DNA from 3 places in the Streptomyces sp. C11-1 genome. Region 3 is predicted to be linked to each of the others. Evidence: riboswitches for the same ligand, from Rfam matches in the RefSeq annotation. Region 3 holds a riboswitch; each other region holds the start of a gene.
The links. Region 3 has a riboswitch for cyclic di-AMP ahead of RI138_RS20630 (C40 family peptidase). Riboswitches for the same ligand answer to the same signal wherever they lie in the genome.
Positions count from the first base shown of each region.

Region 1: linked by a shared signal. The riboswitch ahead of RI138_RS26240 (M23 family metallopeptidase) and the one ahead of RI138_RS20630 (C40 family peptidase) in region 3 are both predicted to bind cyclic di-AMP.
Region 2: linked by a shared signal. The riboswitch ahead of RI138_RS17450 (M23 family metallopeptidase) and the one ahead of RI138_RS20630 (C40 family peptidase) in region 3 are both predicted to bind cyclic di-AMP.

Region 1 is NZ_CP134500.1:5,930,172-5,937,549, reverse strand. It holds gene RI138_RS26255 (bifunctional acetate--CoA ligase family protein/GNAT family N-acetyltransferase) at 1-238, opposite strand, end outside; gene RI138_RS26250 (HPr family phosphocarrier protein) at 412-693, shown strand; gene RI138_RS26245 (GntR family transcriptional regulator) at 873-1,580, opposite strand; gene RI138_RS26240 (M23 family metallopeptidase) at 1,802-2,617, opposite strand; cyclic di-AMP (ydaO/yuaA leader) riboswitch at 2,630-2,796, opposite strand; gene RI138_RS26235 (M16 family metallopeptidase) at 3,018-4,388, opposite strand; gene RI138_RS26230 (M16 family metallopeptidase) at 4,415-5,779, opposite strand; gene RI138_RS26225 (DNA gyrase/topoisomerase IV subunit A) at 6,046-7,378, shown strand, end outside.
Region 2 is NZ_CP134500.1:3,946,564-3,953,941, forward strand. It holds tRNA gene RI138_RS17435 (tRNA-Met) at 312-385, shown strand; gene RI138_RS17440 (MerR family transcriptional regulator) at 510-1,256, shown strand; gene RI138_RS17445 (PP2C family protein-serine/threonine phosphatase) at 1,571-2,800, shown strand; cyclic di-AMP (ydaO/yuaA leader) riboswitch at 3,010-3,161, shown strand; gene RI138_RS17450 (M23 family metallopeptidase) at 3,174-4,208, shown strand; gene RI138_RS17455 (PrsW family intramembrane metalloprotease) at 4,261-5,730, opposite strand; gene trmB (tRNA (guanosine(46)-N7)-methyltransferase TrmB) at 5,817-6,785, opposite strand; gene lhgO (L-2-hydroxyglutarate oxidase) at 6,778-7,378, opposite strand, start outside.
Region 3 is NZ_CP134500.1:4,600,575-4,607,952, reverse strand. It holds gene RI138_RS20640 (M23 family metallopeptidase) at 1-391, shown strand, start outside; gene pcrA (DNA helicase PcrA) at 452-2,890, opposite strand; cyclic di-AMP (ydaO/yuaA leader) riboswitch at 3,149-3,317, shown strand; gene RI138_RS20630 (C40 family peptidase) at 3,316-4,506, shown strand; gene RI138_RS20625 (hypothetical protein) at 4,621-5,232, opposite strand; gene RI138_RS20620 (hypothetical protein) at 5,286-5,639, opposite strand; gene RI138_RS20615 (C40 family peptidase) at 5,892-6,971, shown strand; gene RI138_RS20610 (LuxR C-terminal-related transcriptional regulator) at 6,994-7,378, opposite strand, start outside.

The sequences.
Region 1 (7,378 bases), 1.3 Mb from region 3:
CGACGTAGTCGTGATGGGTGAAGCGGTGCACATCCCGGTCGGATAGCCGGGGATACGGGGCGAAGAACCGGTAGTACTTCGACTCGTCGGACACCTGCTCGTAGAAGCTGACAAGTCGCTCGGCGTCGTCCGTGGTGATCGGCCTGATGCGCGCGGTGCCACCGTCGCGGAGCACCACGTCCGCTTCCCAGTGGTCGGGGTACGCGTGATGCGGACTCTGCTCCGGCGTGGGCTGCATGGACAAAGCCTACGGCGGGCATCCCGGTCGCGGAGGGATCGGTGCCGGGGCAGTCTGATGAGGCCCGGCCGAGGGCGGCCGGGGCGCGGTGACCGGACGGGAGGCCGGGCACAGCACTGCGCACCGCATGAGAGACTGGTCTAGACAACCGTTGATATGTGAAGGGCAGAACCATGGCTGAGCGCCGCGTAAACGTCGGTTGGGCCGAGGGCCTGCACGCCCGCCCCGCTTCCATCTTCGTCCGTGCCGCCACGGCGTCCGGCGTCCCGGTGACGATCGCCAAGGCCGACAGCAGCCCGGTGAACGCCGCCTCCATGCTCGCCGTGCTCGGTCTGGGTGCGCAGGGCGGCGAGGAGATCGTCCTCGCGTCCGACGCGGATGACGCCGAGGCCGCTCTGGACCGGCTGGCGAAGCTGGTCGCCGAGGGGCTGGAAGAGCTTCCCGAGACCGTCTGACCCGTCCCGCCCGCCCCACGGGCGATCCGTCCGCCCCCACCGGACGGAAATACGTGAGAGCCGCGACCCCTTGCCGGGGCTGCGGCTCTTTCGCTTTCCGGAGATATCCGCGCACCGTGAATTCGGGCAGCACGAATACCGCCCTCCGTAATTACTCCCCTTTGTATACGGCGCGATTGTTAATGACGGGCACTCGCGATGTTTACGCCAGGTTGCGAAGTGCTCACCCGGGACCCGGCGGAGGCGCGGCGCCCGGGCCGGTCCGGGCGGCGGAGCCGGTGGGCCGCCGCCGCGCGTTCCGCATGCTGGGCGGTGAGCGCCCTGGCCCGCTCGGCGTCGCCCCGTGCCACGGCGTCCACGATGGCGCCGTGCTCGGCCCAGGAGTCGGCCGGGCGGACCGGCTGTTCGACCGCGTACATCCAGGCGGTCTTGTGCCGGAGCTGGGTGAGCAGCGCGATCAGGCCTGGGCTGCCGGAGGCCTGGGCGAGGGTCTCGTGGAACCAGCCGCCCAGCGAGCGCAGATCCTCGCCCTCGCCCCGGCGGGCCCGCTCCTGACCGAGTCTCACCAGCCCGCGGAGCACCTTGAGGTGGGCGTCCGTACGGCGCTGGGCGGCGCGCGCGGCACCCAGCGGCTCCAGGAGCATCCGCACCTCCAGCAGGTCTGCCGCCTCCTGCTCGGTGGGCTCGGCGACACAGGCGCCGGCGTGTCTGCGGGTGACGACGAAGCCCTCGGACTCCAGGGTGCGCAGCGCCTCGCGGACCGGGACGCGGGAGACCCCGTACCGCCGGGCCAGCAGCTCCTCGGTGAGGCGGCTGCCGCGCTCGTAGACACCGGAGACGATGTCGTCACGGATTGCCGTGCATACCGAATGCGCGGGAATGCGCATGTCCGAACCTCCGCCTTAATCCCCGCGAAACGCGGCCGCCCGACGTCTGTTCCGTGACTCTATTGCAATCCGCCGGAATTTCCGACGGCAGGCCGGAATCCATGGATATCCACTGGCCGAAGAAGGCCTGTTGCACAACCCGGTACGAGGGATTCCGCCGGAATTGCCGAAGGCCCCGGCGGGGAGCCGGGGCCTTCGGGAAGCGGGGTGCGCGGGTGGGGTCAGACGTTCAGACCGTGGGAGCGCAGGTAGCCGACGGGGTCCATGTCGGAGCCGTAGTCGGGGGTGGTCCGGGCCTCGAAGTGCAGGTGCGGGCCGGTGGAGTTGCCGGTGGAGCCGGACAGGCCGATCTGCTGACCGGAGGCGACGCTCTGGCCGACGGAGACGCCGATCGAGGAGAGGTGGCCGTACTGGGTGTACGTGCCGTCCGCCATCCGGAGCACGATGTTGTTGCCGTACGCACCGCCCCAGCCGGCCTCGACGACCGTGCCGGCGCCGACCGCGACGACGGAGCTGCCGGAGGGGGCCATGAAGTCCACGCCGGAGTGGCTGCCGGATGACCAGAGCGAACCGCCCGCCTTGTAGCCGGTGGTGACGTGGGATCCGGCGACCGGGAGGTGGAAGGCGTTCAGGCGGGCGCGCTCGGCGGCGCGGGCGGCGCGGGCCTTCTCCTCGCGGATCTCCTTGGCGCGGGCCTCGGCCTTGCGCTCGGCCTCCGCCTTCGCCTTGGCCTTGGCGGCCTCGGCCTTGGCTTCGGCGGCGGCCTTGGCCTTCGCCTTGGCGATCGCTTCGGCCTGCTGCTGCTGCGCCTCCGCCTGGGCGTCGATCTGCTCGGCGAGGGTGGCGTCGAGGGCGATGGTCTGGGTGAGGCCGGTGTCGACGACCTTGGGCGCCTCGGCGTCCGCGGCGAGGGCCGGAGAGGCCAGCGAGCCGAGGACTCCGGTGGTGGTCAGAGCCGCGATTCCGGCGGCCTGGGCGCTCCGGCGCGTGAGGCGGCTCGGGGCACGGTGCTTCCCGGTGGCACGGGTGAACGCCATGAAGAGGCTGATCCTTTCCTTCCCTCTCGCCTACCGGGTTAGCTGACGGGTTCGGAGCAGGAAGGTCTCCTACGGATCGCCGCGCCGGGTGTGGCGCGGATCTCCGATTCACCCCAGGGACTGCGTGGGTCCCCGGCTCCCCAGGCTCGCGCCTGACGGGGACTCGGCGATCGCTGCCCGGCGCCGCGGATGCGGCATACGGGTGACGGACAGCGGAGCCGACGCTAAGCGGGCCGCCTTCCCATCACCAAACGGACAAGGGGATTTGTCGCACATCCCACAGGGCAGACAGGCAACTTATCCACCAAAGTTGATGAACTGCCCTAATCGGGCAAAAGGGAGGACCCCGACGAACTATTGTTCGCCGAGGTCCTGTTTGCCCCGTTACAGTGCGCTTGCGTCAGCCGGTGACGACGGACACCTCTCCGATGCCGAGCGCCTTTACGGGCTCCGCGATCTGAGCGGCATCCCCCACCAGGACCGTGACCAGCCGGTCCACCGGGAAGGCGTTGACGACGGCGGCGGTCGCCTCCACCGTGCCCGTCTCGGCGAGCCGGGCGTAGAGGTGGGCCTGATAGTCGTCGGGGAGGTGCTGCTCGACCTGGTCGGCCAGGGTGCTCGCGACGGAGGCGGCGGTCTCGAACTTCAGCGGGGCGACGCCCACCAGGTTCTGCACGGCCGTCTCGCGCTCGGCGTCGGTCAGCCCCTCGGCGGCCAGCGTCCGCAGGACCTTCCAGAGGTCCTCCAGCGCCGGTCCGGTGGACTCGGTGTCCACCGAGCCGCTGATCGCGAGCATGGCCGCGCCGCCCGAGTCGGGGCCGCTGGAGCGCAGCACCTGGGCGAAGGCGCGCACACCGTAGGTGTAGCCCTTCTCCTCGCGCAGGACCCGGTCCAGCCGGGAGGTGAGGGTCCCGCCCAGGCAGTACGTGCCGAGCACCTGTGCGGGCCACACGCTCTCGTGCCGGTCGGCGCCGATCCGGCCGATCAGCAGCTGGGTCTGGACCGCGCCGGGGCGGTCCACGATGACCACACGGCCGGTGTCGTCCGCGGTGATCGGCGGGACCGGGCGGGCCTGGCCCGCGTTGCCCGACCAGTCGCCGAGGGTGTCGGCCAGCAGCTCGTCCAGGTCGATGCCGGTGAGGTCACCGACGATCACGGCGGTCGCGGTCGACGGGCGGACGTGGGCGTCGAAGAAGGCACGCACCGCGGCCGCGTCGATCCGGCGCACCGTCTCCTCGGTGCCCAGACGCGGGCGGGACATCCGGGCGGTGGCCGGGAAGAGCTCCTTGGAGAGCTGCTTGGCAGCGCGCCGGGACGGGTTGGCCTGCTCGTGCGGGATCTCGTCGAGGCGGTTGCCGACGAGGCGCTCGATCTCGCTCTCGGCGAAGGCCGGGGCTCGCAGCGCCTCGGCGACCAGACCGAGGGCCTTGGCCAGCCGGGAGGCCGGGACCTCCAGGGAGACCCGGACACCGGGGTGGTCGGCGTGCGCGTCCAGGGTGGCGCCGCAGCGCTCAAGCTCGGCGGCGAACTCCTCGGCGCTGTGCTTGTCGGTGCCCTCGGACAGCGCCCGCGACATGATCGTGGCCACGCCGTCCAGGCCCTCGGGCTCGGCCTCCAGCGGCGCGTCCAGGAAGATCTCCACGGCGACGACCTGCTGGCCGGGGCGGTGGCAGCGCAGCACGGTCAGCCCGTTGGGCAGGGCGCCTCGCTCGGGTGCGGGAAAGGCCCACGGCCGGGCGGTGCCCGGGGTCGGCTGCGGGTGGTAGTCCATGGCTACTCCAGTCACGGCGGCGTCGCTCACTTGTCCGCCCCCTCGGGTGCTTCGGTGCCTGCCGTGTCCTCGACGGCCCCGTCGTCCTCGGCCGGCTCGATGGGCTCGTAGACCAGCACCGCCCGGTTGTCGGGGCGCAGGGCCGCCCGCGCCGCCTCGCGCACCTCCTCCGCGGTGATGTCCAGGACTCGTCCCACGGCGCTCAGGGCGAGCTGCGGGTCGCCGAACAGGACCGCGTAGCGGCACAGTTCGTCGGCGCGGCCCGCAACCGTCCCCAGGCGGTCCAGCCACTCGCGCTCCAACTGGGCCTGCGCGCGCTCCATTTCCTCCGGGGTGGGCCCCTCGGCGGCGAACCGGGCCAGCTCCTCGTCGACCGCGGCCTCGATCTGCTCCACCTCGACCCCGCCGGAGGTCTTCACATCCAGCCAGCCCAGCGAGGGCGCACCGGCGAGCCGCAGCAGCCCGAAGCCTGCCGCCACCGCCGTACGGTCGCGGCGGACCAGGCGGTTGTGCAGGCGGGAGGACTCGCCGCCGCCGAGCACGGTCAGCGCCAGGTCGGCCGCGTCACAGGCGCGGGTGCCGTCGTGCGGGAGGCGGTAGGCGGCCATCAGCGCACGCGCCGGGACCTCTTCGTGGACCACTTCGCGCAGCTGCTCGCCGATGATCTCGGGCAGGGTGCCGTCGCGCGGCGGCTGCTTGCCGTCGTGGGACGGGATGGAGCCGAAGTACTTCTCGACCCAGGCGAGGGTCTGCTCGGGGTCGATGTCCCCGACGATGGAGAGCACCGCGTTATTGGGCGCGTAATACGTACGGAAGAACGCGCGGGCGTCCTCCAGGGTGGCCGCGTCCAGGTCGGCCATGGAGCCGATCGGGGTGTGGTGGTACGGGTGGCCCTCGGGGTAGGCGAGGGCGGTGAGCTTCTCGAACGCGGTGCCGTAGGGCACGTTGTCGTAACGCTGGCGCCGTTCGTTCTTGACGACGTCGCGCTGGTTCTCCATGGACTCCTCGTCGAGCGCGGCGAGGAGGGAGCCCATACGGTCGGCTTCCAGCCAGAGGGCCAGCTCCACCTGGTGGGTGGGCATGGTCTCGAAGTAGTTGGTCCGCTCGAAGCTGGTCGTCCCGTTGAGCGAGCCGCCGGCCCCCTGGACGAGCTCGAAGTGGCCGTTCCCCTTGACCTGGCCCGAGCCCTGGAACATCAGGTGCTCGAAGAGGTGAGCCAGGCCGGTGCGTCCCTTGACCTCGTGGCGTGAGCCGACGTCGTACCAGAGGCAGACCGCGGCGACCGGGGTCAGATGGTCCTCGGAGAGCACCACACGCAGGCCGTTGGCCAGGCGGTGCTCGGTCGCTGTCAAGCCGCCGGAGCCGGCCTGTGCGGTGGCCGTGTGACCCATGGGCATGTACGTCCCTTCGATCGCGATACTGGACTTCCTGACCGGTACTTCCTGCCAGACCTGCCACTCTAAGCAAGCGCACCGGCACCTGGCGAAGTTCCCGTTCCGCGGAAGTTTCCGTCGATGGTGCCTCAGGCCGCGCCGCCTCGGACCGCTTCGGACGGGTCGAGGTCCGCGTTGTCGGTGCGGCGGTCCACAATGGTCCGCATCAGTACCCCAGGTTGTCCGATCAGAATCCGTGTATCCGAGAAGGAGTCGCAGCCGCGATGGCCCGCCGTAGCATGAAGACCCCGCCGCCGGACGACTTCGAGGAGAAGATCCTCGACATCGACGTCGTCGACGAAATGCAGGGCTCCTTCCTTGAGTACGCGTACTCGGTGATCTACTCCAGGGCCCTGCCCGACGCCCGCGACGGCATGAAGCCGGTGCACCGGCGCATCGTCTCCCAGATGAACGAGATGGGGCTGCGCCCCGACCGCGGCTATGTGAAGTGCGCCCGCGTCGTCGGCGAGGTCATGGGCAAGCTGCACCCCCACGGCGACGCGTCGATCTACGACGCCCTGGTGCGGATGGCGCAGCCCTTCTCGATGCGGCTGCCCCTGGTCGACGGCCACGGCAACTTCGGCTCCCTCGGCAACGACGACCCGCCGGCCGCCATGAGGTACACCGAGTGCCGGATGGCCGACGCCACGTCGTTGATGACCGAGGCGATCGACGAGAACACCGTCGATTTCCAGTCGAACTACGACGGTCAGGAGCGCGAGCCGGTCGTCCTGCCGGCGGCCTACCCCAACCTCCTGGTCAACGGGGTGTCCGGGATCGCCGTGGGCATGGCGACCAACATGCCCCCGCACAACCTGGGCGAGGTCATCGCCGCGGCCCGGCACCTGATCAAGCACCCGGGCGCCGACGTCGAGACGCTGATGCGTTTCGTCCCCGGCCCCGACCTGCCCACCGGCGGCCGGATCGTCGGCCTGTCCGGCATCAAGGACGCGTACACCGCGGGCCGCGGCACGTTCAAGATCCGTGCCACCGTCTCCGTGGAGAACGTGACGGCCCGCCGCAAGGGTCTCGTCGTCACCGAACTGCCCTTCACCGTCGGCCCGGAGAAGGTGATCGCCAAGATCAAGGACCTCGTCTCGGCGAAGAAGCTCCAGGGCATCGCGGACGTGAAGGACCTCACCGACCGGGCGCACGGACTGCGCCTGGTCATCGAGGTGAAGAACGGCTTCGTGCCGGAAGCGGTGCTGGAGCAGCTCTACAAGCTGACGCCGATGGAGGAGTCCTTCGGCATCAACAACGTGGCGCTGGTCGACGGCCAGCCCCTCACTCTCGGGCTCAAGGAGCTGCTGGAGGTCTATCTCGACCACCGCTTCGAGGTCGTGCGCCGCCGCAGCGAGTTCCGCCGCACCAAGCGCCGCGACCGGCTGCATCTGGTCGAGGGTCTCATCGTCGCGCTGCTCGACATCGACGAGGTCATCCGGATCATCCGGGACAGCGACAACTCGGCGCAGGCGAAGGAGCGTCTGATGGCGCACTTCTCGCTGAGCGAGATCCAGACGCAGTACATCCTGGACACCCCGCTGCGCCGGCTCACCC
Region 2 (7,378 bases), 650 kb from region 3:
ACCCGGTCGGACCCGGCCAGGACTTTTAATCCGTTGGTTGTGGGTTCGAGTCCCACACGGCCTACCTTTCGGACCCCGCCCCTGGAGTGCCTCCGGGCGGGGTCTCCTGTAGGCGGACGATGCCTCGTACCGCCCCCGCATGGCTCGCAGTTGGAAGAGGCGGCCCATGCTGCCCGGAAGCCCTGGACGTGCCCTTCGCGGCGATCCTTCTGCTGTGTGCCGAGGAGTGGAGCCGGTCGCCCGGCGGAGGCAGGCAGCAGCGGCAGGTGGTCGAGTGCGCTCCCCGTATGCCGTAGAGTGGTGTTTACCGACGCGGGGTGGAGCAGCTCGGTAGCTCGCTGGGCTCATAACCCAGAGGTCGCAGGTTCAAATCCTGTCCCCGCTACTGAAGATCCAGGCCCGGCACGCGCACAGCGTGCCGGGCCTGAGTCGTTTCCGGGGAACGGCACCGAACCGCCCGGCCCGGGACGCTTGACCTTGACGCAGCGTAAAGATCTAGCGTTTCCGGCATGAAGTGGTCCATCCAGGAAATCGCCAGAAAAGCCGGCACCACGAGCCGCACGCTCCGGCACTACGGAGACCTCGGTCTCCTCACGCCGAGCCGGGTCGGGAGCAACGGCTACCGCTACTACGACCAGGACGCCCTCGTCCGGTTGCAGCGCATTCTGCTGCTGCGGGAGCTCGGGCTGTCGTTGCCCGCCATCAAGGACGTACTGGAGGGGCAGCGGGACACGGCGGTGGCGCTGCGGGCGCATCTGCGGCTGCTCGAACAGGAGCAGGCGCGCATCGGGCGGCAGATCGCCTCGGTGCGGACCACTCTCCACAAGACCCGGGAGGGGATGGAACTCATGGCTGATGAAGTGTTCGACGGGTTCGACCACACCGTCCACGAGCAGGAGGTGACCGAGCGCTGGGGCCGGAAGGCGTACGAGGAGGGCGACCGGTGGTGGCGTTCGCTCGGGGCGGCGGAGAAGAAGGCGTTCCAGGACGAGCAGGAGGCCATCGCGCGCGACTGGGGGCGGGCCAAGGAGGCCGGGCTCGCCCCGGACAGCGAGGAGGCGCAGGACATCGCGCGGCGGCACTGCGCCTGGCTGGCGACGACGAGGGAGCCGAGCCGTTCGTACGTGATCGGGCTCGCCGAGATGTACGTCGCCGATCCGCGCTTCGCGCAGAACTACGACCGCCACGCGGATGACACCGTCACCCTCGTACGGGACGCGCTGACCGTCTACGCGGAGCACTCGCTCTCCGACTGAGCCGACGGGGCGGGCCAAGCGCCCTGGGCGGGCTGAGCCGGCCGGGAGGGGGCTGGGCGGGCCGGGCTGGCTGAGCGGGCTGGGTCGACTGGGCCGACTGGGGGCGGCCTGGGACGGCTGGGGGCGGCCTGGGACGGCTGAGTGGGCTTGGACCGCCTGGCCGGCCGTCGGCCGTATCGGTCACCGATGGCCGGTCCTCGTCCGGCTTCCCCCTATTTGGCCGATGAGGAGTCGCCGCCCGGCGCGGCTCCGGGAAGCCTGGACGGGGCGCGGTACCGTCCGCAGCCGTGGGTGGACCGGGCAGGAGTGCACAGGTGGGGTTGGCCGAGGAGCGGCGTGGGCGCGTGGCCGGGAGCGCCGGTGGTCTGAGCCGCGCCGTGCTCGGGTCCCCGGACGGGGCGGTGACGCCCGGTGGCAGGGGCACCCGGCGGTTCGTCCGGCTGCTGCCCGCGCTCCTGATCGTCGGCGGGCTGCTGTTCGACTCGTTGGCTCCGCCCAACTTCACCGCCGTTCCCCTGTTCGTGGCGGCGCCCCTGATCGCCGCGCCGTTCTTCTCCCGGTCCCGGACCGTCCGTACCGGCATCGCCTCGCTCCTGTCCGTCATCGCGATGCGGCTCTCCGACGGGACGTCCACCCAGGTGGTCCCGGTCATCGAGACCATCACCGTGCTGACCGCCGCGGTGCTCGCCCTGGTCATCAACGGGGTCGTACGGCGCAGCAACGAGCAGCTGGCCTCGGCACGGGTCATCGCGGAGACCGCGATGCGCGCCGTCCTGCCGACACCGGCCGAGCGGATCGGCGGGCTCCAGGTGGCCGCGCGGTACGAGGCGGCCCAGGCGGACGAGTTCGTGGGCGGTGACCTGTTCGCCGTCGCGGACACCCCGTACGGCGTCCGTCTGGTCGTCGGCGACGTGCGCGGCAAGGGGCTGGGTGCCGTCGAGACGGTGGCGGTGATCATCGGGGCGTTCCGGGAGGCCGCCGAGCAGGAGCGGTCCCTGGAGGGCGTCGCCCAGCGGCTGGAGCGGGCGCTGGCGCGGGAGGGGACGCGCCGGTACGGGCTGGATGCCATGGAGGGGTTCATCACCGCGGTACTGGCCGAGATCCCGCCCGGTTCGGCCACCGTGCGGCTGGTCAACCGGGGGCATCCCGAGCCGGTCCTGCTGCACGCGGACGGCGCCCTGGAGGTGCTCGCGCCCTCCGTGCCCGCGCTGCCGCTGGGGATGGACCTGGGGGTGTGGCCGGACCGGTCCGACGAGTGGGCGATGCCCGCCGGCGCCACCCTCCTCGCCTTCACCGACGGCCTGTCCGAGGCCCGGGACGCGAACGGGGTCTTCTACGATCCCGCGGCCCGGCTGCGCGGCCGGATCTTCCCCGGTCCCGAGGAGCTGCTGTCGGCGCTCACCGACGACGTACGGCTGCACACCGGGGGGCGGACCACGGACGACATGGCGCTGCTCGCGGTGGGCCGGCCGGCGGAGGGGCAGCCGGAGCGGCGGACGACGGTGAAGATCGTGGGGCGGGGCGATGACACGGTACGTAACTGAAGCGCGTCGCTCCGCATAACATTTGACGCAACGTCAGAAAGAGGGGTGTGGCTGAGGCGCGGTCAAGTCGCCTGATTTAGCCCACTTCTGCCCTGTAAGTCCCCGTCGAGTTCGTTAATGATTAGCAGGAACAGCTTGGAATCGGGACCGTGTGTCTATTAACGTTCGATAACGCAGCGCGGTCGTCCCAGCCGTCGTCAGGACGGCGCCGCGCGCGAGCGCCGAATCCCGCAAGGGAACCGGGGAACCACCTACATGGGGTGAATCGGACGCCTGCGTCTCGTGAGAGACGGAGGGGCCCGTAGGAGACCTTCCTGCTCCGAACCCGTCAGCTAACCCGGTAGGCGAGAAGGAAGGAAAGGAGTGCGCCCACGTGGCGTCCAACAAGCCTGCCCCTGAGGCCCCGTCACCCTTCAGTGCCGACACCTTCGGTGGCGCGGAGCGGTCCGTGGGGGAGTGGAATCCCACCGAGGAGTCCATCCGGCCCGTGCGCGGCAGGCACCGCGTAGCCAAGCAGCGTGGTCTGGCCCGTAGCTCCACCGTCCTCGGGGTCGGCGTCATAGCGGCCGTCGGAGCGGGGGGCATGGCCACCGCTCAGGACAAGGCACCCGTCTCCATCTCTCTTCCCGATTCCATCGCGGACAACCTTCCCGACGCCAAGTCCCTTCCCGGCGTCGGGTCCTTCATGTCGGACGACGTGGAGGCCGCCCCGGTCGCCGCGGCCGCGCCGCTCACCTCCGCGGGGCTCACCAGCGCCGAGGCCGAGCAGGGCGCCACCGACGCGGGCGAGGCCCTGCGCGCCCGGATCCTCCAGCAGGCCGAGCAGCAGCAGGCCAGCGCGGATGCCGAGGCCAAGGCCGCCGCCGAGAAGGCCGCGGCAGAGAAGGCGGCCGCCGAGGCGAAGAAGCAGCAGGACGAGGCCGAGGCCAAGGCCGCCGCCGAGAAGAAGGCGGCGGAGGAAGCGGCGAAGAAGAAGGCGGAGGCCGAGCGCCTCGCCAAGCTCGCCGCCAGCTACTCCCTGCCCACCTCCTCGTACACGGTCACCTCGACCTACGGCCAGTCCGGCGCGCTCTGGTCCTCCGGTCAGCACACCGGCCTCGACCTCGCCGGGGCGACCGGCACGCCGCTCAAGGCCGTGCACAGCGGCACGATCAAGTCGGCCGGCTGGTCCGGTTCGTACGGCTACCGCACGGTGCTCGAACTGGAGGACGGCACCGAGATCTGGTACGCCCACCAGTCCTCGATCGACGTCTCGGCCGGCCAGAAGGTCACCACCGGCGACACCATCGGCCGCATGGGTGCGACCGGCAACGTGACCGGTGTCCACCTCCACCTGGAGGTTCGTACGGCGGGCGGCTCGGCGATGGACCCGATGGCCTGGCTGAACAGCAAGGGCCTCTCCGTCTGAGCCTCCTCCTCACCCCGGAACCCCGGCAGCCCTGACGCACACCCCCCCGACGTCAGGGCTGCCGGTACTCGTTTCCGTACCCGGGCCCGTAGGCGTGTGCGTACGCGTAGCCGTGCCCCTGCCCGGGCCCGTACGTGTATCCGTGCCCATGCCCGTATCCGGGCGCGTAGCCGTGCCCGGGCGCGTAGCCGTGGCCGGGCGCGTGTCTGTATGCGTACTGCGGGCGGGTCGTCAGGCGGGCGGCCTCGGTGAGGGCCGGTGCCGCGATGTCACGGCGCTGCCAGAGGTGGTGCAGCAGCTCCCGTTCCCGTGCGGCGAAGTCGGGGCCCGCCGCGCCGTGCCGGGCCCGGCGGCGCAGGCCCGCCAGAGACGTCGCGAACGACTCGTACTCCGCGACCGCGCGGGCCGCCGCCCGGCCCCGGAGCCGGTCCCGCTGCCAGTGGCGGGCCAGGTCGCGGGCGATGCCGCGGGCCCGCATCGAGGAGAGCGCGTGCGGTTCGGCGGGGGTGAGCCAGCCCGCCGCCACGTATGCGGGCAGTTCGGCCGCGAGCGTACGCAGCTCCCGCTGGCGCGAATGGATCGCCAGCCAGGTCACCAGGCCGAACGCCGGGACCATGACGATTCCGTACACCGCGTAGAAGCCGTACGGGCCGAAGGACGCCGAGCCGTTCCACAGGGCGTGCAGGCCCATCGCCAGAAGCAGGCCGAGCAGCGGCAGGGCGATCCGGCGGACCCGGTGGCGGCGGGCGCTCACGGCCGCGAAGCCGAAGCCGAGGCCGGTGAGGACGGTGAACAGGGGGTGCGCGAACGGCGACATCACGATCCGTACGAAGAACGTCCCCACCGTCACCGAGGCGAACCCCGAACTGCCCTGGAGCTGGTCCTCGCCGAAGGCGTTGCCCAGATAGAGGATGTTCTCGGTGAACGCGAAGCCCGTCGCGGTGAACCCGGCGACCACGATCCCGTCCACCACCCCGCTGAACTCCCGTCTGCGGAACACGAAGATGAGCAGCACGGCCGCCGCCTTCGCGCTCTCCTCGACGATGGGGGCGATCACCGTCGCCCCCAGGGTGTCGGCGCTCGCCGGGTCGGCCGTCGCGGTGGCTATCCAGCGTGTCGCGAACGAGTTGGCGATGATCGCGACGAGTGCGGCGGCGCACGCGCCCCAGGCGAAGGAGAAGAGCAGATTCCGCCAGGGGCCGGGCTCGACCCGGTCCAGCCAGCGGAACGCCGCCATCAGGAGGGGGACCGGGAGCACCGCCAGGCCGAGACCGACGAGGAAGCCTTCCGGGCCGGTCTGCTCCCGGACCAGGGCCAGGATCACCAGCCCGCACAGCACGAGCGCCAGGATCACGGCCCCGGCGCGGAACGCCTTGCTGCGCCACACCATGCCGACGCGGCGGGGCCGGTATCGCCACTGGCCACGCTCCGGCACGGCGCCCAGCACCTCGTCGAGCCGCTGCTCGTGGAGGACCGGAACGGCCGGCCGTGTCTGCTGATGCTGCACGGAAGGATCGGACACCATTCGACCCTAACGAGGGGCACTGACACCCGGCGATGGCGCATCCGGCCAGGACGTGGCCACATGGCCAACGTGGGCGGTGTGCGTCAGATGCGGGCGAACAGCAGGTCGTGGACGACGTGCCCCTTGTCCAGGCCCTGCCCCTCGAAGCGGGTGAGCGGCCGGAACGCCGGGCGCGGGGCGTATCCGCCGTCCGCCGCGGTGTTCTCGAAGCGGGGGTGCGCGGTGAGCACCTCCAGCATCTGCTCGGCGTACGGCTCCCAGTCCGTCGCGCAGTGGACGATCGCGCCGGGCTTCAGCCGGGGGGCGACCAGATCCAGGAACGCGGGCTGGATCAGCCGCCGCTTGTGGTGCCGGGCCTTGGGCCACGGGTCGGGGAAGTAGACCCGCAGGCCGTCGAGGCACTCGGGGGCCAGCATCTCGCGCAGCAGGATGACCGCGTCACCGTTGGCCACCCGTACGTTGGTCGAGCCCGCCTTGTCCGCGAGGCCCAGCAGGTTGCCCTGGCCCGGGGTGTGGACGTCGACGGCGAGGATGCCGGTGCCCGGGTCGTCTGCCGCCATCTGCGCGGTGGCCTCGCCCATGCCGAAGCCGATCTCCAGGACGACGGGCAGCCCGTCGAACAGCTCGTCCAGGTCGAGGACGCGCTTGCCGTCGATGTCCAGGCCCCACTTGGGCCACAGCCGCTCCAGGGCGTCCTGCTGGCCGGTCGTGACCCGGCTTCGGCGCGGCTGGAAGCTGCGGATCCGGCGCTCGTGGTGCGAGCCGGCGGGGTCGGCTGCGGGGCCGCCGGGGAAGCGGGGCTCCTGGCGGAGCCTGCGCTGCCGCTCGAAGGAGGCCTCCCGCAGCGCGGCCGCTTCGTCGGCGGTCACCTCGTCGGCCGCGGCTTCGGCCTCGGTGGCCACCATGTCGGCCGCAGCTTCGGCCTCGGTGGCTGCCACGTCGGCTGCCGTGGAGCCGGTCGCGGGCGCGGTGACGGCGGGCGCGTGCTCGGGCGTCGCGGCCGTGGCTTCGGCGGGCGCACCGGGGGCGGGGTTCAGGGGCTGCTCAGACACAATGCCCCGATTCTACGGCGGGCGGCTTCCACCCCGTTTCCCGTGCCCGGCGCAGCGCCCGCCGCGCGACCTCCCGTCCGATGGGCAGGGACGCCGTCGCCGCCGGTGACGGGGCGTTGAGCACATGGACGGTGTGCGGGGCCTCCCGGATCAGGAAGTCGTCGACCAGCGTGCCGTCCTTCAGTACCGCCTGGGCCCGGACTCCGGCGGGTGACGGGCGCAGGTCCTCCTCGGTCACCGCGGGCAGCAGCCGCTGGACGGCCCGGGTGAAGGCGGACCGGGACAGTGAGCGGTGGACCTCGCCCGCCCCGTAGCGCCAGTGTCTGCGGGCGATCTGCCAGGTGCCGGGCCAGCTCAGCGTGGACAGCAGTTCGCCGGGGCGCACCACGGGCCAGGCATACCCCTCGCGGGCGAGGGCGGGGACGGCGTTCGGGCCGACGTGGACGGAGCCGTCGAAGCCGCGGGTGAGGTGCACGCCGAGGAAGGGGAAGGCCGGGTCGGGCACCGGGTAGACCAGGCCCCGCACCAGCTCGGGGCGGGCCAGCGCGTAGTACTCGCCCCGGAACGGCACGATCCGCACCCCCGGGTCGTCG
Region 3 (7,378 bases):
GTTCGTCCTGCCCGTGAAGCAGCACGGGCTGAGCGCCTACTACGGCCAGGCGGGCATCAACTGGATGTCCGTGCACACGGGCATCGACTTCCCCGTCTCGTACGGCACTCCGGTGATGGCCGCGACCGACGGCACCGTGCGCACACAGCTGAACAGCGCGTACGGGGTCATGGCGATCGTGACCGCGGCCGACGGCACGGAGACCTGGTACTGCCACCTCAGCAGCACCAAGATCCGCTCGGGCCCGGTCAAGGCCGGTGACGTCATCGCGTACTCCGGGAATTCGGGCAACTCCACCGGCCCGCACCTGCACTTCGAGGTCCGGCCGGGCGGCGGCGCGGCGGTCGACCCGCTGGCGTGGCTGCGCAGCAAGGGCGTCGACCCGACCTGACACGCGCACATGGTGAAGGGGGCCCCGGGCGTGGGGCCCCCTTCACCATGTTCTCCGCCGCTACAGCTTCTCGACCGGCGCGTACCGCAGCAGCAGCTTCTTCGGGCGTTCGTCCCCGAAGTCGACCGTCGCCTTGGCCTGGTCGCCCACGCCTTCGACGGCCGTCACCGTGCCGAGGCCGAACTGGTCGTGGGTGACCCGGTCCCCCACCACCAGGGTGACGACCGGCTTCTCCGTACCGCGCCGGGTCGCGAAACCCGAGGGGCCGGAGCGGGAGCGGGAGGAGGAGAGCGAGGACGTGATGCCCGAGGTGGGTCCGGCCGGGGCGGCCATCGGGCCCTTGCGCTTCCAGTCCAGGTGCTCGTCCGGGATCTCCTCCAGGAACCGCGAGGGCGGGTTGTACGACGGCTGGCCCCAGGCACTGCGCATGGCGGCGCGGGTGAGGTAGAGGCGTTCGCGGGCGCGGGTGATGCCGACGTAGGCGAGGCGGCGCTCCTCCTCCAGCTCCTTGGTCTGGCCGAGGGCCCGCATGTGCGGGAAGACGCCGTCCTCCATGCCGGTGAGGAAGACGACCGGGAACTCCAGGCCCTTCGCCGTGTGCAGGGTCATCAGCGTGATGACGCCGGAGCCGTCCCCGTCCTCGTCGGGGATCTGGTCGGAGTCGGCGACGAGCGCGACCTTCTCCAGGAACTCCGCGAGGGTGCCCGCGCCCTCCGTCTCGCCTCGCTCCTGCTCGAATTCGAGGGCGACGGCGGCGAGTTCCTGGAGGTTCTCGATGCGGGTCTCGTCCTGCGGGTCGGTGGATGCCTGGAGTTCGGCGAGATAGCCCGTGCGCTCCAGGACCGCTTCCAGCACGACGGCTGGGCCGGCGCCGGACTCGACGATCGTGCGCAGCTCCTCCATCAGCGTGTTGAACCGCTTGACGGCGTTGGCCGAGCGGGCGGCCATGCCGTAGGCCTCGTCGACGCGGCGCAGCGCCTGCGGGAAGGAGATCTTCTCGCGCAGCGAGAGGGCGTCGATCATCGCTTCGGCGCGGTCGCCGATGCCGCGCTTGGGCACGTTGAGGATGCGGCGCAGCGGGACGGTGTCCTCGGGGTTGGCGAGGACACGGAGGTAGGCCAGGACGTCCCGGACCTCCTTGCGCTCGTAGAAGCGCACACCGCCGACGACCTTGTAGGGCAGGCCGACGCGGATGAAGATCTCTTCGAAGACACGGGACTGGGCGTTGGTCCGGTAGAACACGGCGACGTCGCCCGCCTTGGCATCGCCCTTGTCGGTGAGGCGGTCGATCTCCTCGGCGACGAACTGGGCCTCGTCGTGCTCGGTGTCCGCGACATAGCCGGTGATGCGGGCGCCGCTGCCGGCGTTGGTCCAGAGGTTCTTGGGGCGGCGGCTCTCGTTGCGCTCGATGACCGCGTTGGCGGCGGAGAGGATCGTCTGCGTGGAGCGGTAGTTCTGCTCCAGGAGGATCGTCGTCGCGTCCGGGTAGTCCTCCTCGAACTGGAGGATGTTGCGGATGGTCGCACCCCGGAAGGCGTAGATCGACTGGTCCGCGTCGCCCACCACGCACAGCTCTGCGGGGGCGTCGTGCTCCCCGGCCGGGCCGACCAGCTCCCGTACCAGCGTGTACTGGGCGTGGTTGGTGTCCTGGTACTCGTCGACCAGGACGTGACGGAAGCGGCGGCGGTAGTGCTCGGCGACATCCGGGAAGGCCTGGAGGAGGTGGACCGTCGTCATGATGATGTCGTCGAAGTCCAGGGCGTTGGCCTCGCGCAGACGGGCCTGGTAGAGCGTGTACGCCTGGGCGAGGGTCTTCTCGAAGCCATCGGCAGCCTGCCCGGCGAAGGTCTCCTCGTCGATGAGCTCGTTCTTGAGGTTGGAGACCTTGGCGGTGAAGGACTTCGGCGGATAGCGCTTGGGGTCCAGGTCGAGGTCGCGGCAGACCAGGGCCATCAGGCGCTTGGAGTCGGCGGCGTCGTAGATCGAGAACGACGAGGTGAAGCCGAGCTTCTTGGACTCGCGGCGCAGGATGCGGACGCACGCGCTGTGGAAGGTCATGACCCACATGGCGTTGGCGCGCGGGCCGACGAGCTGCTCGACGCGCTCCTTCATCTCGCCCGCGGCCTTGTTGGTGAAAGTGATCGCGAGGATCTGCCCGGGGTGGACCCCGCGCTCGGCCAGCAGATGGGCGATGCGGTGGGTGAGCACCCGGGTCTTGCCGGAGCCGGCCCCGGCGACGATGAGCAGCGGGGACCCGGCGTGCACGACGGCGGCGCGCTGTTCGGTGTTGAGCCCGTCGAGCAGCGCGGCGGAGTCGATCACCGGGCGCGGGTGACCGTCGCGGTAATACCCGTCCCGGGGCGGCGGGGGCGCGTCGAAGACGCCCTCGAAGAGTCCCTCCGGCACCGCTTCGGGTGCGTGGTCCTCGGGGGGCGGCGGAGGGCCGTCCTCCGCGGGCTGGAGGCCGGTCAGGAAGCTGTCGTCAAAGAGGCTGCTCATCGCCTCCCGAGTCTAGGCGGCCGTACTGACAACCTTCCGCCGAAGTCCGGAAGGGGCCGTTCACACCGGCACACACGGACAGCGGACGTCCACGTTCCGTGAAGGAGTGCCCGGTCGGAGGGGGTGCGGGGCGCCTGATCCGCGAAGGTCACGAAAATGTATCGGGCATATCGCTCATCGTCCTTCCCAGCGGCGGGGCCGGTTGGCTAGCGTGCTCGGTCAGGTGATCCGTACCTCCCTGAGGCGAACCGCGCCTGACGGACACCTCCGCCGAATCCGGCCTGCCCTCGCGGCAGTTCGGAACCGGGGACCCACACGCAGAACCGGGGTGAATCGGTCCGTACCTCTCCCGTCCGGACCGTAGGACAGCCTTCCGTTCCCGTCCGAACCCGACAGCTAACCCGGTAGGCGGTCCACGGAAGGAGATGCCGGTCTTGGCATCGCATCGCAAGCCGCGCGCGAAAGTGCGCACCGCCACACCCGCCGTCGGGCTGACGACGGCCGCGCTGGCCTCCGTCACCCTGCTCTCCACGCAGAGCGCGACGGCCGCGCCCGCCGAGCCCAAGCCCGCCGTCGAGGAAGTCCAGAAGAAGGTCGACGCCCTCTACCGGCAGGCGGGCTCCGCGACCCAGGAGTACAACCGGGCCAAGGCCGCCTCCGCGGCCCAGCAGACGAAGGTCGACACTCTGCTCTCCGACGTGGCGAAGCGGGCCGAGAAGATCAACGAGGCGCGCCGGGCGCTGGGGGCGTATGCGGCGGCGCAGTACCGCAGCGGCGGCATCGCGCCCACGGCCACGTTCTTCCTGGCGGACGACCCGCAGGGGTACTTCGACCAGAACCAGCTGATGAGCCGGGTGACGGAACGCCAGCAGAAGGCCGTCGTCGACTTCCGTACGCAGCAGGCCTCGGCGGCGAAGAAGCGCGCGGAGGCGGTGAAGAGCCTGGAGACCCTTACCGAGACGCAGGCCACGCTCGCCGCCAGCAAGAAGGACGTGCAGACCAAGCTCACCGAGGCCCGGTCCCTGCTCTCCCGGCTGACCGCCGAGGAGAAGGCGCGGCTGGCTGAGCTGGAGCGCAAGAAGGAGGCCGAGGCCAAGGAGAAGGCGGAGAAGCTGGCCCGCAAGCAGGCCGCCGAGGCGAAGCAGCGGGCCGAGGCCGAGGAGAAGGCCCGCGAGGAGGCCGCGAAGGAGTCGGGCGGCGGTACGGGGGCGGGCTCCGGTACGGGTACGGGTACGGACTCCGGCACCGGCGCGGGCAGCGGTTACGCCGCCAAGGCGGAGAAGGTGCTGGCCTTCGCGCGCGCCCAGATCGGGAAGCCGTACGTGTGGGGGGCCTCGGGCCCGTCCTCGTACGACTGCTCGGGGCTGACGCAGTCGGCGTGGCGCGAGGCGGGCGTGGACCTGCCCCGGACGACCTGGGACCAGGTGAAGGTCGGCACCCGGGTCGCCACCTCCGACCTCCAGCCCGGTGACCTGGTCTTCTTCTACGACGACATCAGCCACGTCGGCATCTACAAGGGCGACGGGATGATGATCCACGCCCCGAAGCCGGGTGCGAACGTGCGCGAGGAGTCGATCTACTACATGCCGATCTACGGGAGCGTGCGCCCGGCGTAGCAGGGGGAAGCGGGGTGCCGGGTGCCCGGGGTGCCGGGGTGCGGGAGCCGGGGTGCCAGGGCGCCGGGAGCTGCCGCCACCACCCGGGCTCCCCTGTCGGTCCCGACGGCCCGGTCAGTGACCGCCCTGGTTCCTGACGCAGGGCCCCGTTCCGGGCTGGGGTTCGATGTAGGCCCCGTGCACGTTGCTCGTGATCCCGTCCTGCGACGCGTTTCCGGAGACGCAGGCGTTCCCCGTGTGGACGCTGTAGAACCCGTGGCCGACGTAGACGCCGTGCTCCTCGCCGCAGCCGAGGTTCTTCAGCGCCTTTTTGAGCCGCTCGTCGCTGAGGTCGCCCTCCCGCATGGCCTGTTCCAGCTCGCCCCGGATGAGCTCGGCCGAGGCCTCTCCCCGGGCGCGGGCCTCCTCGGTCAGCTTCCCCGCCATGCGGTACGCGTGGTTGTCGGCGTAGTTGGGGGGCATGTCCGGGTGGCCCTGACCCGCCTCCTGGCGGTCGCCGCCCTCGTCCGGGGCGGGAGCGGAGGAGGCGGGAATCTCCTCGGGCGTCCGGTCCGACCGCGCGCACAGCGGCCGGGGGCTGAAGGAGGGCTGGGGGCTCGCGGAGGACGCGGCGGCCGATGCGGCCGATCGCACCTCGCCGCCCTGTTGGGTCCCGCACGCCGTCAGTGTGGCGGCGACGAGGACAGCGGCGGCGGCGGAACGTCTGAAGGGAATGTGTATGGGCATGGACACAGCATCCCGCCCAGGGGCGCGCTCGTTTCGAGCGGGGATGCTCAGGCTCAGGTCCAGATCGTGGCGATGAAGACGTTGGCGGCAGTCAGCCCGCCGACCGCCGCGAACGCGCCCTTGTCGACCGTCTCGTCGTCCCGCTTGACGTAGACCAGGGCGAGGATCACGACCAGCAGGGCGAGCTTGATGCCGATCTTGACGTTGTTCACGGCCTGGTCGTCTGCCTGGTTGAGGCCGACCAGAACCATGCCGGTGACAAGCATGGTCAGCGCGCCGTGCAGCATGGCGGGGGTGAAGCGGGCGGCGCCCGCCCCCATGGCCTTCATCTGCGTCAGGAAACCGCCCAGCAGGGAGGCGATGCCGATGATGTGCAGGGCGACGAAGACCTTGATGAGTACGTCCATGGCTCCGGAGCCTAGCCATGGCGAAGGTTTCACCTTTCAGTGAGGCGAACCTTCCTTGCGTACTTCCCCATGAGTGATCCCGATGGACTGAACCTGATCATCTTGAATGGCCCTGATCATCCGTGAACGAAGAAACGTCACATCAGGGCAATAGCTGTCATGCCGACTCTTTTCTCCGCGCCCGGATTAGCGTCCATCCCGGACCCCGTCGGCATCCCCCGGCGGGCAGCCGACAGGAAGGATGCCGCCCCCGTGGCAGCGCACCGCAGGTCAGCTCACCGAAAACCCAAGCAGCGCCCGCTCACCGGCCCTGCTGCCCGCACCGCGGCCACCCTGGCGCTCGCCGGGGCCGCAACCGCCGGATCGGTCACCGGGGCCGGGGCCGCCCCCGCCGAACCGGCGGCCCCCACCGCCACCCAGGTCCGGGCCAAGGTCGACCGGCTGTACCACGACGCCGAGGTCGCCACCGAGAAGTACAACGGGGCGAAGGAGAAGGCGGCTGCCGCCACCCGCAGCCTGGACGCCCTCACCGACGAGGCGGCCCGCCGCACCGGCCGCCTCAACACCGCCCGCAACGCGCTCGGTTCGCTGGCGACCGCCCAGTACCGCAGCGGAACGCTCGACCCGGCCGTACAGCTGGCGCTCTCCTCCGACCCCGACGCCTACCTGGAGCGTGCGGCCTTCCTCGACCGGGCGGGCGACCGCCGGCGGGGTGTGCTCAACGGCATCCGGCGGCAGATCTCCCAGATCTCCCAGGTGAAGGCCCGCGCCGACCGGGAGGCCGAGCGGCTCGCCGCCCGCCGCGCCGAACTGCACGAACACCGCACCGCGATCCGCACCAAACTGGCCGACGCCCGCAGGCTCCTGGACACCCTGACCGCGGACGAGCGCGCCGCGTACGAACGTTCCGCCGACGCCCGGCACGGCGGCGTCCCCGCCCACGCCGACCGCTCCACCGCCCGCACCTCCGTCGCCGCACCCAACTCCCGTGCCGCCCGGGCCATCGCCTTCGCCCACGGCGCGATCGGCAAGCCGTACGTCTGGGGCGCGACCGGCCCGAACGCCTTCGACTGCTCGGGCCTGACCCAGGCGGCGTGGAAGGCGGCGGGCGTCAGCCTGCCGCGGACCACCTACACCCAGATCAACGCCGGACAGCGAGTGCCCCGCTCCCAGCTGGCCCCCGGCGACCTGGTCTTCTTCTACTCCGGGATCAGCCATGTCGGCCTCTACATCGGCGGCGGCCGCATGATCCACGCCCCGCGCCCCGGCGCCCCGGTCCGCATCGCGCCCATCGACCAGATGCCGTTCGCGGGCGCGACCCGGGTGGCGTAAGCCCGTAACAGGCAGCGGCGCCTCAGACCAGGCGTCGCGCCGTCGCCCACCTCGTCAGCTCGTGCCGGTTGGAGAGCTGGAGCTTGCGGAGCACCGCCGAGACATGCGACTCGACCGTCTTCACCGAGATGAACAGCTGCTTGGCGATCTCCTTGTACGCGTAGCCGCGCGCGATCAGCCGCAGCACCTCGCGCTCGCGCTGGGTGAGGCGGTCCAGGTCCTCGTCGACCGGCGGGGCGTCCGTGGAGGCGAAGGCGTCCAGGACGAAACCGGCCAGGCGGGGCGAGAAGACCGCGTCGCCCTCCTGGACCCGGAAGACGGAGTCGACCAGGTCGGTGCCGGTGATCGTCTTGGTGACGTAGCCCCGCGCCCCGCCCCGGATGACCCCGATGACGTCCTCCGCGGCG